DNA from 3 places in the Arthrobacter sp. D1-17 genome. Region 2 is predicted to be linked to each of the others. Evidence: predicted binding sites of a transcription regulator. Region 2 holds the regulator's gene; each other region holds the start of a gene.
What was found. Region 2 encodes HrcA, which represses chaperone genes, less so after heat shock. Its sites were predicted from a motif close to TTNGCACTCGNNNNNNNCGAGTGCNAA; they were not measured.
Positions count from the first base shown of each region.

Region 1: a site for HrcA is predicted at 1,813-1,839, ahead of M1E01_RS03355 (Hsp20/alpha crystallin family protein). Genes of this name have one in related genera too.
Region 3: a site for HrcA is predicted at 2,234-2,260, ahead of groL (chaperonin GroEL). Genes of this name have one in related genera too.

Region 1 is NZ_CP096382.1:717,547-722,136, reverse strand. It holds gene M1E01_RS03370 (glycoside hydrolase family 1 protein) at 1-19, opposite strand, end outside; gene M1E01_RS03365 (hypothetical protein) at 243-629, opposite strand; gene M1E01_RS03360 (DnaJ domain-containing protein) at 626-1,147, opposite strand; gene M1E01_RS03355 (Hsp20/alpha crystallin family protein) at 1,316-1,738, opposite strand; gene M1E01_RS03350 (MerR family transcriptional regulator) at 1,877-2,191, shown strand; gene M1E01_RS03345 (phosphatase PAP2 family protein) at 2,227-3,015, opposite strand; gene M1E01_RS03340 (hypothetical protein) at 3,178-3,420, shown strand; gene M1E01_RS03335 (hypothetical protein) at 3,605-3,802, shown strand; gene M1E01_RS03330 (NAD-dependent epimerase/dehydratase family protein) at 3,857-4,590, opposite strand, start outside.
Region 2 is NZ_CP096382.1:1,945,490-1,950,079, reverse strand. It holds gene M1E01_RS09180 (GerMN domain-containing protein) at 1-32, shown strand, start outside; gene M1E01_RS09175 (16S rRNA (uracil(1498)-N(3))-methyltransferase) at 96-866, opposite strand; gene dnaJ (molecular chaperone DnaJ) at 869-1,996, opposite strand; gene hrcA (heat-inducible transcriptional repressor HrcA) at 2,054-3,067, opposite strand; gene M1E01_RS09160 (DUF3097 domain-containing protein) at 3,277-4,128, shown strand; gene ftsH (ATP-dependent zinc metalloprotease FtsH) at 4,125-4,590, opposite strand, start outside.
Region 3 is NZ_CP096382.1:3,427,401-3,431,990, forward strand. It holds gene M1E01_RS15805 (RNase H family protein) at 1-282, opposite strand, end outside; gene groL (chaperonin GroEL) at 427-2,055, opposite strand; gene M1E01_RS15815 (ABC transporter substrate-binding protein) at 2,376-3,626, opposite strand; gene M1E01_RS15820 (cold-shock protein) at 3,746-3,949, opposite strand; gene M1E01_RS15825 (LytR C-terminal domain-containing protein) at 4,108-4,590, opposite strand, start outside.

The sequences.
Region 1 (4,590 bases), 1.2 Mb from region 2:
CTCTGGCGGAAGTATGCATTGTGCGGGTCCTGGTTCGTCGTGAGGGTGGTCAGAATGACAGTTTGCCTCAAGCGAGGCGGTCAGGACATCATGCCACTCTCCTGGATCACGAAAATCACCCCTTTGGCGGCATGGACTCGTGGCACCTTCCAGGATGGCACGCGGCTCCCCGGCTGGCGAGAGCCGAAATCTGCAAGGCAGAATCCTGCAGGGCAAGGCGTGACCGGCCCTGCAGAAGAGTCCTAGTGCATCACGGCCGGGCCGAACAGAAAATCCTTGGCGTGGGCCACGGCTTTCTTGAAGGCGTCGTTCCTGAGGGCAACGAGGTGCTCCGAGCCTTCCTCTGCTGGCTCAAGGTAGCCCGTGAATCCCGGGCGCAGTACCCAGATATCTCCCGAGGGCGGCAGGTAGAAGACCCCGAACGACCGGTTCTCTCGGTCGTCGTTGCTCCAGATGGGCACCACGGCGAGGGCAGCCCCGGTTGCAGGGTTGATCCATTGTGCCCTTGGAAGCGGCTGCTCGTGGGCTTCAGGATCCAGGAAGGGGGCGTTGCCCTTGCCCCAGCGCTGTTCAAACCGCTCGTAAAAGGCCGGGATCAGATGCGAGTCGTATCGGCGCCAATCGCTCATCGTTTTCGTTCTCCTCGGGGGTCAACACGTCCAGTGGCCCAAGGGCCGGTTTCCCACCGGACCGGCGTCACCCGGAACGGGGGTTCCACATGCTGCACGCGCCGAACGGGGATGTCCCGGGAAGGGGCTTCGGAGTTGACGGGTACACGTCGGCCGCCGGGAGAAGTCCTGGCCGTTGCGGCTCCGCTTGTGTCTCCGCTTGTGTCTCCGCTTGTGTCTCCGACGGGGTGCCCGGCGCGGGTCCTGTCTTGCTGTGCAGGGCCGGCCCTGGCAGCGGCTGTTCCCGCGCGGCGATCCCTCATGAGGGACTCCCGGTCATAGGCCTGGCGTCGGTTCGGATCTCGCAGCACCTCAAAAGCCTGCATGATGAGCTGCAGTTCGGCCGGGACAGCTGTGGGGTTGTCCAGGTCGGGGTGGTGCGTCCGCATCAGGGACCGGTAGGCGCGCGCAATCTCCCGTCGGGTTGCCGTCCGCGGAACGTGCAACACCGCGTAGTGGTCCGGGAAATCGCTGGGCATGGCTGCTGCTTTGCTTCTGGTCCTCTTTTTGATCGTCGGCCGTCTGGTCCTGCGACGTCGCCTAAAGCCGGGAAAGACATAGGGCGCTTCCGGCCTCCGGCGTGTACCTGAAGCCGGAAGCCGGCCTGTCCGTCCGCTGATCAGCCTGGTCCCCGGAGGGACCGGCCGCTACGTTCCGATCTGATGCGCTTCTTCCTTACGCCCGATCTCGATCTTGCGCGGCTTGGCCTGTTCGGCAACCGGGATCCGAAGCGTCAGGACGCCTGCGTCGTAGGTGGCCTTGATATTCTCGGCGTCCAGGGTGTCACCCAGGATTAGCTGGCGGCTGAAAACGCCGCGCGGCCGCTCAGCCACCGCCAGTTCCGCATTGGGCTGCGTCGGGTCCTGCCGCTCAGCCCTGACGGTCAGCACATTCCGTTCCACACTAAGATCGACCTTCTCCGGCAAGACGCCTGGCAGATCAAATGCGGCAACGAATTCGCCGTCCTCCTGCCATGCGTCCATCGGCATTGCGGCCGGACGCGCAGCGGTTCCCAAGACCTGCTGGGTGAGCCGGTCCAGTTCACGGAACGGGTCGGTACGGATTAGCATCATTTCCCACTCCTTCAGCAGTGATGAGTAGCTGGTCAGCCACCACTATCTGTGGTGAGCGATATAGATTTTTTATAGCACCCGTGTAAAACTGGTGCAAGAGGGGCTTCAAAGGATTCTCAGTTTGAGGGACGCACCGTGGCAGATCAAAGCGAAGACAGAGGGCTTTACGCCATTTCCGTGGTGGCGGAATTGCTCGGCACGGGCCAGCAGAACATCAGGCTCTATGAGCGGCGGGGGCTGCTGACGCCTGAGCGGACCTCTGGGGGCACCCGGCAATACAGCGAAGCGGACCTTTTGGTCCTGCGGCGGATCGGCGAACTCCTGGATGAGGGCCTGAACCTGGCGGGCGTGGCCAAGGTGCTGGAGCTTGAGGTGGACAACGCCAAGCTTCGCCGTCAGCTGGAACGCGCCCGGGCCCGTAACCAAAAGCAGTCAGACGACGGCGGGTAGGGCTACCGCCGCCAGTACGCCCTCGCGGCTCTCGTTCAAGGCGCCTCAGCCTCCCGGGAGCCGGCCTTTGAGACGCTTTCAGTGCGGGACTCGCCCGGAATGCGTACGGTCCGCCATGTGTCCACCGCAATCACAGCTCCCAGCACCACAAGCGATACCGCAACAGAGGCGATGGCGTCGCTCACCCAGTGATAGCCCAGGTACAGCCTGCTGAGAGCAGCCAGCGCCACTCCCAAGACGGCGACGACGAAGCCGGTGGCGGCCACGGCAGGTTTCCTGTGCCGGGAAAACACCAGGAAGGCGGTGACCAGCAAGAAGTTGGAAGCCCCAAGTACGTGCCCGGACGGAAAGGAAAATGTGTGGTCTGCCCCGAACAGCATGAGCTCCACTGGAGGTCGGGCGCGTTCCACGGCATGGCTTATAACCTGCGCGAGCCCGACCCCGGTGAGCATCGCGGCGGCCAGCAGGACGGGCCGCCAGGCCTGTTTCGCCAGGATCCCCCAGGCGGCAGTGACCACCAGCACGATGATAGGAAGCGCCACTGGGCCAAAGATTATGGCAAGAATGATCATGAAATCCGTCAAGGGTTCTGACCGCGTGGTAAGCAGCCACCTACGTGCCGATTCGTCGGCGCTTGCCAGACCGTCCCTCTCAAGCACACCCGTCAACGCCAGGACGAAAACGCCCGCACCCACCATCGCCAAGACAGCGGAATCGATGTAGAGCTTTCTCCGCACGCTTGCTTCCACATAGCGTTCCTCGACGGCAAACTTGTCACGGAGAACCCGCCGCCATCCGGTCTTGCCTGCCGATCCGTCTGCCACCTGGAAGCCGCCTGTGTGCCGAAGTATCAATCGCTTGGTGGGATGAGGGTACCGTTTTTGGGCGGCGGTGCGCTTTACAGAAACGGTACGCGTGTCCCTTACAAAGCCGGCCGCTCGCTGTTAGCGTGGGTTTCCCAGCCCTACGAGGATTCAGGAGACGAGATGAGCACTGAAGACACCGGCACCGGCGAGGATCGTCGACCCGACGCAGGGCGGCAGGCGTCCGGCGGCATACCCGGCCAGGAGAACGGGGCCGGGCTGGGCGCCGGGGAGCCCAATACTTTCGAACCGGAAGAAGTACCGGAGGACAGCGACAGTTCCGCTCCCCGGGAGACGTCCGTAGCGACCGCCGAGGACACTCCTGACGTAGCGGAAACGCCGGTAGAAACGGGCGAACCGAGCTGACCGCGCGCTGTATTGATCGCGTACTGAGCGGCCGGCCCGTCCCGGTACTCGGCCGCTCACTTCCAGGGCCAGCAGGCCTCGGCCGGCTTCACCCCGCCTGACCCCCCGGCGCTCTGTGCTGGAGTCCGCTTGAAGTGGATAATGGGACACACACTGGAGTGGCAACGGGGCTACGGAGGATTCCATGAGGATCGTCGGAACGCTAGTGATTATCTGGCTTATCATCGGCGGCTTCGCCGCTTTTCAGCGGGGATATTTTGGTGGTTCTCCGGACTCCTGCGCAGAAGCTGGCACTGTAGCCATTACGGTCGTCGCAGGACCCCTGAACTATATGGGCGCCAACCCGAAAATCGACTGCCAGGTGCCGCAACCTTCCAAGTAGCAGGCCGGCACCAGAGAGTCTGGCAGGCGCCCGTCCAGGCACCCGCCAGGGACTTCAGTCCTCGGTGGGCGTGGTCCGGTTGGAGTGATAGGTCCGCCAACTGTGCTCGGGAGCGAACCCGAGGAGCCGCTTGGCCTTGTCGATGGACAGCATGGTTTCGTGCTCCCCCAGTTCCCTAACCACTGTCACGTTGGGGAAGACTTCTGCAGCGAGACTTGCACTGGAGCGGGACATCACGGTGTCCTCATTGGCGATGACGAACGCCTCGAACCCCGGCTTGCCGTACTCCAGCGCGCGCGCCACAGCCTGGGCCCCGTCGCGTCCGTCGATGTAGCCCCACAGGTTCCACTTGCGCAGTTCGGGATCAGCATCAAATGACGGGAAGTCTTCGTAGTCCTCGGGATCCATGACGTTGGAGAAGCGAAGGCCTGTGATGCTGAGCTCAGAGTCCCAGCGCGTCATCTCGATTGCCATCTGCTCCTCCAGGTGCTTCACGAGCGAGTATGTGCTCTCCGGCCGGGCCGGGTACTCCTCGTCCACCGGGATGTAGGGAGGGTCGACGTCGAACGGCAGTCCCAGCACCGTCTCGCTGGAGGCATACACCACCTTTTTGATGCCGGCCCTGCGGGCCGCCTGAAACACGTTGTAGGTGGTCAGCATGTTGTTTTCGAAGGTGGCGGCGTCCGGCACCAGTCCGGGTGCAGGGATGGCAGCCAGATGGACGATGGCATCGAATCCCTGGTGCCGGTCATCCAAGCCGAGAATCACGTCCAGGACCTGGCCGTAGT
Region 2 (4,590 bases):
ACGTGGACACCAGGGGCTTCTCAGTCCGCTAGCCGATCATGCCGTAATCACTGATCCGGCAGCCGCGGATGCGGGGTGCCGCTGTTTTTCGGCCGCTACCAGCGGCCCAGGACGTCACTCGCGACGACGACGGCGGCCGGGCCCGCCGTCGATGACCGGAGCACGTGCGGTCCCAGGAGTGCCGTCACCGCTCCGGCGCTGCACAGCTTTGTGACCTCCCGCTGGCTGATACCGCCTTCCGGACCAACGATCAGCAGCACCTCGCATGGCTCCTGGCTCCGGAGCGCGGCTTCCTGCCACGCCTCCAGCACTCCGCGCAGGGGCCTGACGGCGTCTTCATGTAGGATCACCGCCAGCGCGGCGTCCGCCACCTGCTTTACCAGGCCGGAGGTGTCGACGGCGGCACGCACCTCCGGGATCCAGGCCCGGCGGGCCTGCTTGGCCGCAGCAGAGACCGCCGACTGCCACTTGCCGTGGGCCTTTGCAGCCCTTTCGCCCTTCCAGCGCACAATGGACCGGTCGGACTGCCACGGAACCACCGCGTCGATCCCCAGCTCCGTGGCTGTTTCGATCGCCAGTTCATCGCGGTCGCCCTTGGCCAGGGCCTGGACGAGCACCAGGCGGACCGCAGGGCGGTCCTCCTCGGTGACAGACGAACATTCGACGGTCAGCTCCGCGGGCGCCGCCTTGGTGACAGTGCCCGTGAGCCGCCGTCCGGCGCCGTCGGCGATGTCCACAGACTCCCCCGCCGCCAGCCGCCTAACTGTCACTGCATGGCGTGCCTCGGCACCGTCCAGCACGAACAGCGAACCCTCGCGAACCTCATCCAGGGAACCTGCGGGCGTGAAGAATACCGGGTTGCTCACCGCTACAGGTTACCGAAGCGGTCCCGGAGCTTTGCGAAGACGCCGCCGCTCGCGGCCAGCTTCCCCTCGGAGTACTGCTCGCCGCGAAGCTTGGCCAGCTGCCGCAGCAGGTCCTCCTGGGCGGCGTCGAGTTTCGTGGGCGTCTCGACCTGCAGATGCACCTTGAGGTCTCCGCGGCCGTAACCGCGCAGGTGCGTCACGCCCAAGCCCCGGAGAGTGATGATCTCACCCGACTGCGTTCCGGCCTTGACGTCGATGTCCTGCTTTCCGTCGAACGTGTCCAGGCTCAGTTCGGTGCCGAGCGCGGCCGCAGTCATGGGGATGTGCAGCGTGGCATGCAGATCGTCGCCGTCGCGAACGTAGGTGGGGTCGTTGTTGACCCGGATTTCGACATAGAGGTCGCCCGACGGCCCGCCGGCAGGGCCGGCCTCGCCCTGTCCGGAGAGCTGGATGCGGGTGCCGGTGCCAACGCCTGCGGGAACTTTAATCGTCAGCGACCTGCGGCTGCGGATGCGGCCCTGGCCGCTGCACTCGTTGCAGGGATCCTTGATGACGGTCCCGAAGCCCTCGCACGAGCCGCAGGGTGCGGATGTCATGACCTGGCCGAGGATAGAGCGGACCGCCCGCTGCACCTGGCCGCTGCCGCCGCAGATGTCGCAGCGTTCCGGATGTGTGCCTTCACGGCAGCAGGAGCCTTCACAGGTGGGGCAGACGACGGCGGTGTCAACCTCAATTTTCTTGTTCGCTCCAAAAACGGCGTCGCGCAGGTCGATGCGTACGCTGATGAGGGCGTCCTGGCCGCGGCGGACGCGCGAGGCGGGGCCGGCGGTGCCGCCGGCGCCGAAGAAGGTGTCGAAAATGTCCTGGAACGCGAAGCCCTGGCCCGCGTAGCTGCCGCCGCCGAAGCCGTTGTCCGTGCCGTTCTCGTTGCCCGTTGTGTCATAGACCCGCCGCTTCTGCGGATCGGAGAGCACCTCGTAGGCGTGCGTGACTGCCTTGAAGCGGTCAGAAGCCTCGGGTCCGGGGTTGACGTCCGGGTGCAGGGTGCGGGCCAGCTTTCGGTAGGCCTTTTTGATTTCTTCTCCGGTGGCTTCCGGGGAGACGCCAAGAACGTCGTAGTGGCTGCTCAAGTTTGTATCTCTTCCTGGTTATGGTGCCTGGGGTGCCTGGTTTCGCGGGCCGCGGGGTTACGGGCCGAGAATCCTCGAAAGGTAGCGGGCCACCGCTCGGACGGCGGCCATGGTGGTGGGATAGTCCATCCGGGTGGGCCCGAGGATGCCGACCTTGGCGGTGGCGTCCGGCCCATAACCGGTGGCGACTACTGACGCCTCGGCCAGCCCGTCGTAGGGGTTTTCCCGTCCGATGCTGACAGCGATGCCGCGGTGGTCCTGAGCCATCTCGCTGAGGAGGCGGAGCATGACCACCTGTTCCTCGAGCGCTTCGAGGACCGGGCCGATGCTGAGCGGGAAGTCGACGTTGGAGCGTGCGAGGTTGGCGGTGCCGGCCATGACCATGCGGTCTTCCCGGCTGCTGTGCGAGAGCACCTCAAGGGCCTTGCTCAGGGCCTGCGCTGCGGGGCGCTCATTGGGGGCACACCCCGCGACGACCGCCGCCGAATGCTGGGCCAGCTGTGTCAGCGGGGTTCCGGCAAGGCCCGTCAGGAAGCGGGTGCGGAGGGAGGTCAGCGCATCATCGCTGAGTTCCTGGCCTACGTCGATAACACGCTGCTCGACCTTCCCCGAGTCGGCTATCAGCACGATCAGGACCTTGCGGGGTGCCATCTGCACGAATTCGATGTGCCGCACCACGGCGCGGCTCAGGTGCGGGTATTGCACGACGGCGACCTGGTTTGTCAGTTGCGCCAGGAGCCTGACGGTACGGTCCAGGACGTCGTCGAGGTCCTCGGAGCCCTCCAGCAGGGACTGGATGGCCCGCCGTTCGGCGGCCGACAGCGGCTTCACAGCCGAAATCTGGTCGACGAAGAGCCGGTATCCCTTGTCGGTGGGAATCCTGCCGGCGCTGGTGTGGGGGGCAGTGATGAGCCCCTCGTCTTCCAGCGCTGCCATGTCGTTGCGGATGGTAGCGCTGGAGACGCCCAAGTGATGGCGTTCAACAAGAGCCTTGGATCCCACGGGTTCTCGGGAATGAACGTAGTCCTCGACAATGGCGCGCAACACTTCGAGCTTGCGCGGTTCGCTCACAATCCACCTCCGATCGACCGTTACTTGGGCAGCAGCAGGGCAGCGCCGGAATCCACGGTTAGCACTCGACATCCCTAAGTGCTAACAAGTCTAATATGAGACCGCCCGTTGTTAGCATTGGTACCGCTTCGGGCGAAATTCCGGAGCCGTTCCGACGGAAGCCTGTCCGGTGACGGGCGGCCGACTCCTAGTGCAAAGCGGTGTTATCGATGCAGTACCAGTCCTGGGGCCCGCAGGAGATGTCAGCGCCCGCCAAGAACGAGTTGCCCGAAGTTCCCGTGCAGCGCGGAATGGTTCTCGAAGATGTCCAGTCCGGTTGGGTGGGTGCTGTGACCCGGGTGGAGAAGTCAGGCGGTATGCACGTTGTGGCCCTCGAGGACCGCCGTGGCAAGTCACGTTCCTTCAAGCTCGGTTTCGGGTTCCTGCTGGAAGGCCGGCCCATCCGGCTGGTGCCGCCTGCTCCGGCCGCCCGGCAGGCCGGCTCGGTTCCTGGCCGGACGGCCTCCGGGTCCGTTCGCGTCGAGGGCCAGCGCGCCCAGGTGGCCAAGGCCAGCCGTATCTGGGTTGAAGGCAAGCATGACGCCGAACTGGTTGAGAAGGTCTGGGGAGATGACCTTCGGGTGGAGGGCATCGTCGTCGAGCCCCTGCACGGCATTGACGATTTGGCGGGGGCGGTGGCAGCGTTCCGTCCCGGGCCCGGCCGCAGGCTGGGAGTCCTCGTGGACCACCTCGTTCCCGATTCCAAGGAGTCCCGGATCGCGGAGGCTGTGATGGCCTCTCCCGGCGCAGCGGGAAATGTGCTCATTGTGGGCCATCCCTACGTGGACGTCTGGCAAGCGATCCGGCCCTCGGTCCTCGGCATCGCGCAGTGGCCCGTGATACCCCGCGGCACCGACTGGAAGACCGGGATCCTCGCAGCTTTTGGCTGGCCGCACGAGACGAAGGAAGACATCGGGCTGGGCTGGCAGAAGCTGCTGGGGGCAGTGCGCACCTACGCCGACCTTGAACCGGCCCTGCTGGGCAGAGTGGAGGAAGTCATCGACTTCCTCACGGTGCCCTAACTCTCCGCCTGCAATGCGGGCTCGTTCTCCCCGGGGTCCTGTTGCAGCGGGGCCGCCCCTGTCCGCCCGCCGCCTGCTACGCGGGGACGTTCAAGGCCTGCTGCCTCGTAAATTTCCTGCTCGTCCAGCGTCTCCTTCTCCAGGACCCGGCGGGCCAGCGCGTCCAGCCGCCAGCGGTGCTCCTGCAGGAGTTTGCGGGCGCGCCGGTGGCAGTCATCCACCAGCGCCCTGACCTCTTCGGCCACCGCGTCCAGCATCCCCTCAGAGACACCGGCGAGGCGCGGGTCGCCCTCTTCCGGCAGTACCTGTACCGGCCCGATGCGCTCTGACATTCCCCAGCGGCCCACCATCATGCGGGCCAGATGGGTACTGGTCTGAAGATCGCTTTCCGCGCCGGTGGTGACGACCCCAAAGACCAGTTCCTCGGCTGCCATCCCGCCCAGCGCACCCACGATCCTGCCT
Region 3 (4,590 bases), 1.5 Mb from region 2:
GGGCGTGCCGTCGGCCTTGCGCCATCCCTTGCGCTTCCAGCCCGGCATCCATTTGGTCACTGAGTTAATGACGTACTGGCTGTCACACAGGATCCGCAGGTCTTCCTGAGGAATGTGCGCGGTGGAACGGAACAGGTCCAGCACGGCCATCAGCTCGCCCTGGTTGTTCGTGCCGTGCGGCCAGCCTCCGGCGCGCCAGCAATCATCGTTCACGTACCAGGCCCATCCGGCCGGACCGGGATTTCCTAAAGCCGAACCGTCGGCCGCTGCTGTAATCGTCACAAATCCATCCTGCCAGACCGGGCAGACACTGAAAGCCGCACATCAACCGTACCCGTTAAAGACCAGCGGCGGCCCCATCCGAAGATGGAACCGCCGCCGCACTTACGCAATGCTCGCTGACCTGCTCAGCGATGGGAGGGGTGGTTAGAAACCGCCCATGCCGCCCATCTCGTCGCCGCCGCCGACGGCCGGAGCGTTCTTCTCCGGCTTGTCGGCCACGACGGCCTCGGTGGTGAGGAAGAGACCGGCAATGGATGCCGCGTTCTGCAGGGCAGAGCGGGTTACCTTGACGGGGTCGTTGATACCGGCAGCCAGCAGGTCGACGTACTCGCCGGTTGCAGCGTTCAGGCCGTGGCCTGCGGGCAGGCCGCGGACCTTGTCCACAACAACGCCGGGCTCGAGGCCTGCGTTGAAAGCAATCTGCTTAAGCGGGGCGTCGATGGCAACGCGGACGATGTTGGCGCCCGTTGCTTCGTCACCGCTGACGTCGAGGTTGGCGAAGGCCTTCAGGCCAGCCTGGATCAGGGCAACGCCACCACCGGCGACGATGCCTTCCTCAACAGCAGCCTTCGCGTTGCGGACTGCGTCCTCGATGCGGTGCTTGCGTTCCTTGAGCTCAACTTCGGTTGCGGCACCGGCCTTGATGACTGCAACGCCGCCGGCCAGCTTGGCCAGGCGCTCCTGCAGCTTCTCGCGGTCGTAGTCGGAGTCGGAGTTTTCGATCTCGGCGCGGATCTGGGAAACGCGACCGGCGATCTGGTCAGCGTCGCCTGCACCTTCGACGATGGTGGTCTCGTCCTTGGTGACAACGACCTTGCGGGCGCGGCCCAGGAGTTCGAGGCCCGCGTTCTCCAGCTTCAGGCCGACTTCCTCGGCGATGACCTGGCCACCGGTGAGGATGGCGATGTCGGCGAGCTGCGCCTTGCGACGGTCACCGAAGCCCGGGGCCTTGACGGCGACGGACTTGAAGGTACCGCGGATCTTGTTGACGATCAGGGTGGCCAGTGCCTCGCCCTCGATGTCTTCGGCGATGATCAGCAGCGGCTTGTTGGACTGCATGACCTTTTCGAGGACAGCAACCAGTTCCTTGACGTTGGAGATCTTGGAGTTGACGATCAGGATGTACGGGTCCTCAAGAACCGTCTCCTGGCGCTCGGTGTCCGTGACGAAGTAGGCGGAGATGTAGCCCTTGTCGAAGCGCATGCCTTCGGTGAGCTCAAGCTCCAGGCCGAAGGTGTTGGACTCCTCGACGGTGATGACACCTTCCTTGCCGACCTTGTCCAGGGCTTCGGCGATGAGGGCACCAATTTCGTCGTCGCCGGCGGAGATGGAGGCCGTGGCAGCGATCTCTTCCTTGGTTTCGATTTCCTTGGCGTTGTCCAGCAGTTCGCGGGTTACCGCTTCAACTGCCTTCTCGATGCCGCGCTTGAGGGACAGCGGGTCAGCGCCGGCGGCAACGTTGCGCAGGCCTTCCTTGACCAGGGCCTGGGCCAGCACGGTAGCCGTGGTGGTGCCGTCGCCAGCGACGTCATCCGTCTTCTTGGCAACTTCCTTGACCAGCTCGGCGCCGATCTTCTCGTAAGGATCGTCCAGCTCGATCTCCTTGGCGATGGACACACCATCGTTGGTGATCGTGGGGGCGCCCCACTTCTTTTCGAGGACGACGTTGCGTCCACGCGGGCCGAGGGTGACCTTGACGGCGTCGGCGAGGGTGTTCAGGCCCCGCTCAAGACCGCGGCGTGCCTCTTCATCAAATGCAATGATCTTGGCCATAACGGCAGTAGTCCTTTCGGGACAGTCGTTAAGAATGAACCTCGCTGCGGTGCCCGCGACGGACGATCCTTCCTGACGGCCTCTGTATGCCGGCAGTCCCGATCTCACCCCAACCAGGTGTTTCTTTCGCTCCATGCACGGCCACTGACCCCGCTTGCGGCCTAAACCGGGCGATGAGTTAGCAGTCGATATGCAGGAGTGCTAATCAATAATTAGCACTCCCCCGGGGAGAGTGCAAGCAGTCGCCGCTAAAACCTCGCCACTTCGCGACCGGCTTCGCTCCCAGCGATCACGCGATCACGCGAACACGCGAACGCTGTTCAGCGCTGAGCCCTGCCGGCCGTCTCGCTGCCGGTCAGTTTCGCCCTGTTGTCCGGCCCGTAGGTAAACACCATGTACCTGGCCGCTGTTACATCCCCGTTCTCATCGAACCGCACGGGCCCCGACTCGCCGTCATAATCAATCGGCTTTCCCTCTCTGATACCGGCGAGACAGTCTTTGTACGATCTGCAGAGCATTGGCTTCCCGGCGGACCGGGTACCTGCTGCGGCAGAACCCGCTGAACCGCCCGAGACGCCAATGAGGTGGGCGGCCACGGAGGCGCCGGCGTCATCATCAGCCACAGCGGCGGCAAGGGCAGCGAGATTGACCGCGTCGTACGTTTCGGCAGCAAAGGTCATGTCCTTGAGCCCCTTGTCCACGGCGACCAGTTCACCCTGCAGATGGGCGGAGGGAAACGCGCCGGCAACGATCCCCCTGGCCCCTTCGAGCGCCCGTGACCCAAGATCCGAGCCATACTGCCTAAAGGCTCCGTCTGCCAAGATGAACTGACTTCCGGTCACGCCCGCATTCTGCAGTTCGGCGATGGCACCCTGGGCGCCATCACGGGCAATGAGCACGACGGCGTCCGGCGAGGCTTCCGCCGCAGTCGCCGCCGCCTTCTGCGCTTCACCGGGTTTGAATCCGGCCACCGTGACGACCTCCATCCCCGCTTCCTTGGCGGAGGAGGACACGGCCGCCGACACATCGGTGCCGTAGGCGCTCTGCTCGTGGACAACAGCCAGTTTCCTGGCGCCGCCGTCCTTGGCCAGCTTGACCAGGACCGGCGACTGGGCCACGTCGGTTGCCGCAGTCCGGAAGTAGTAGCCCCCGCTCTGGTACTGGCTCAGGCTGGCTGCAGTGTTGGCCGGCGAGATAAGAACCACCTTGGCCTTGGACAGCACATCGATGGCGCCAGGAGCCCGACTGGAATCCGTGGGGCCTACGACGACGTCGGCCTTTGCCTCCACCAGCGCCCTGGCCTGGTCCGCTGCTTCCCCGCCAATCTTTTCCGGCAGCAGCTCCAGGGGCCGGCCCTTGTGCCCGCCCGCCGCGTTAATTTCCTGGACAGCAAGCTTGGCGGCCGCGAGCTGCGCGGCATTTAGGAACGCCTGGGATCCCGAGTTGTCGAGAATCAGGCCAATCCGCAAGGTGCCGTCGCCACTTGCTTCGACCGAGGCCGTCCTTGCGTTTCCCGCCTGCCCCGAGCATGCCCCCAGCACCAAAACGGCGGCAGCGCCAAACCCTGCCATGCGAATGAAGGGCCCGTGGGTGAAGGGCCTCCGGGTGAAGGACGTGCGGGGCAAGCGCAAGGCGCCGGTCGTCCGTCCGGCACTATCTTGGGCGGTCTCCGCGATGGCGCGGCCAGCCACTAGGCAGGCCGGACGTTTTCGGCCTGTGGGCCTTTTTCGCCCTCTCCGACATCGAGCTCGACCCGCTGGCCCTCATCGAGGGCGCGGTAGCCGTCTCCCTGGATGGCAGACCAGTGCACAAAGATGTCATCGCCCGAGCTGTCAACGGTGATGAAGCCGTAGCCCTTTTCAGCGTTGAACCACTTCACGGTTCCCAATGCCATGATTTCCACACTTTCAGATTGCTTCCGTAAGGCCCACCTCAGCGTGTGCCGCGAATTACGCTGCGAAGACTTTCTTCACTCTATCCACCGGCAGGCGACCGGAGGCAGACGGACAGCCGAAACCTGGCGCAATAGTTATTCGGGCGTAACCCGGTTCATCACTGGAATCCGGGGCCCAGCACAACGGCAACGGACGACTCAAAACCCGGGCTCTGAACGAGCGTCGGAATGTTCAACAACTCCCCCAGCGCTTCAGCGCTGGCCTTGTGCTCGGCGCCCGGATAGAAGATGACGGACGTTTGCTGAGGCGCACCCTGCCAGTTAGCGACCTGACCCAAGGTCCAGCCGTCGGCCTCGACGGTGGCACCCACACGGCCAGCCAGCCCGGAAGTCAAAGTCCCGTTGAAGATCGAGACCGGAAGTGCCTTGTCCACGGTTGAAGCCAGCACGTCGACCGAGGCGGGGTCCGTCGCAGCCGGCGATGACGGCGCGGTCTCGGAGGGGTCCGCAGACGCGGCAGCAGACGGGGAGGCCGGCTTGGAGGCACCCGCAGCGGGTGCAGCGGATGATGGCTTGGGTGAGGACGCCCCGGACGCCGAGCTCCCGGATTGGGCGACGGCGGCCGCAGCCTCGGACGCAGA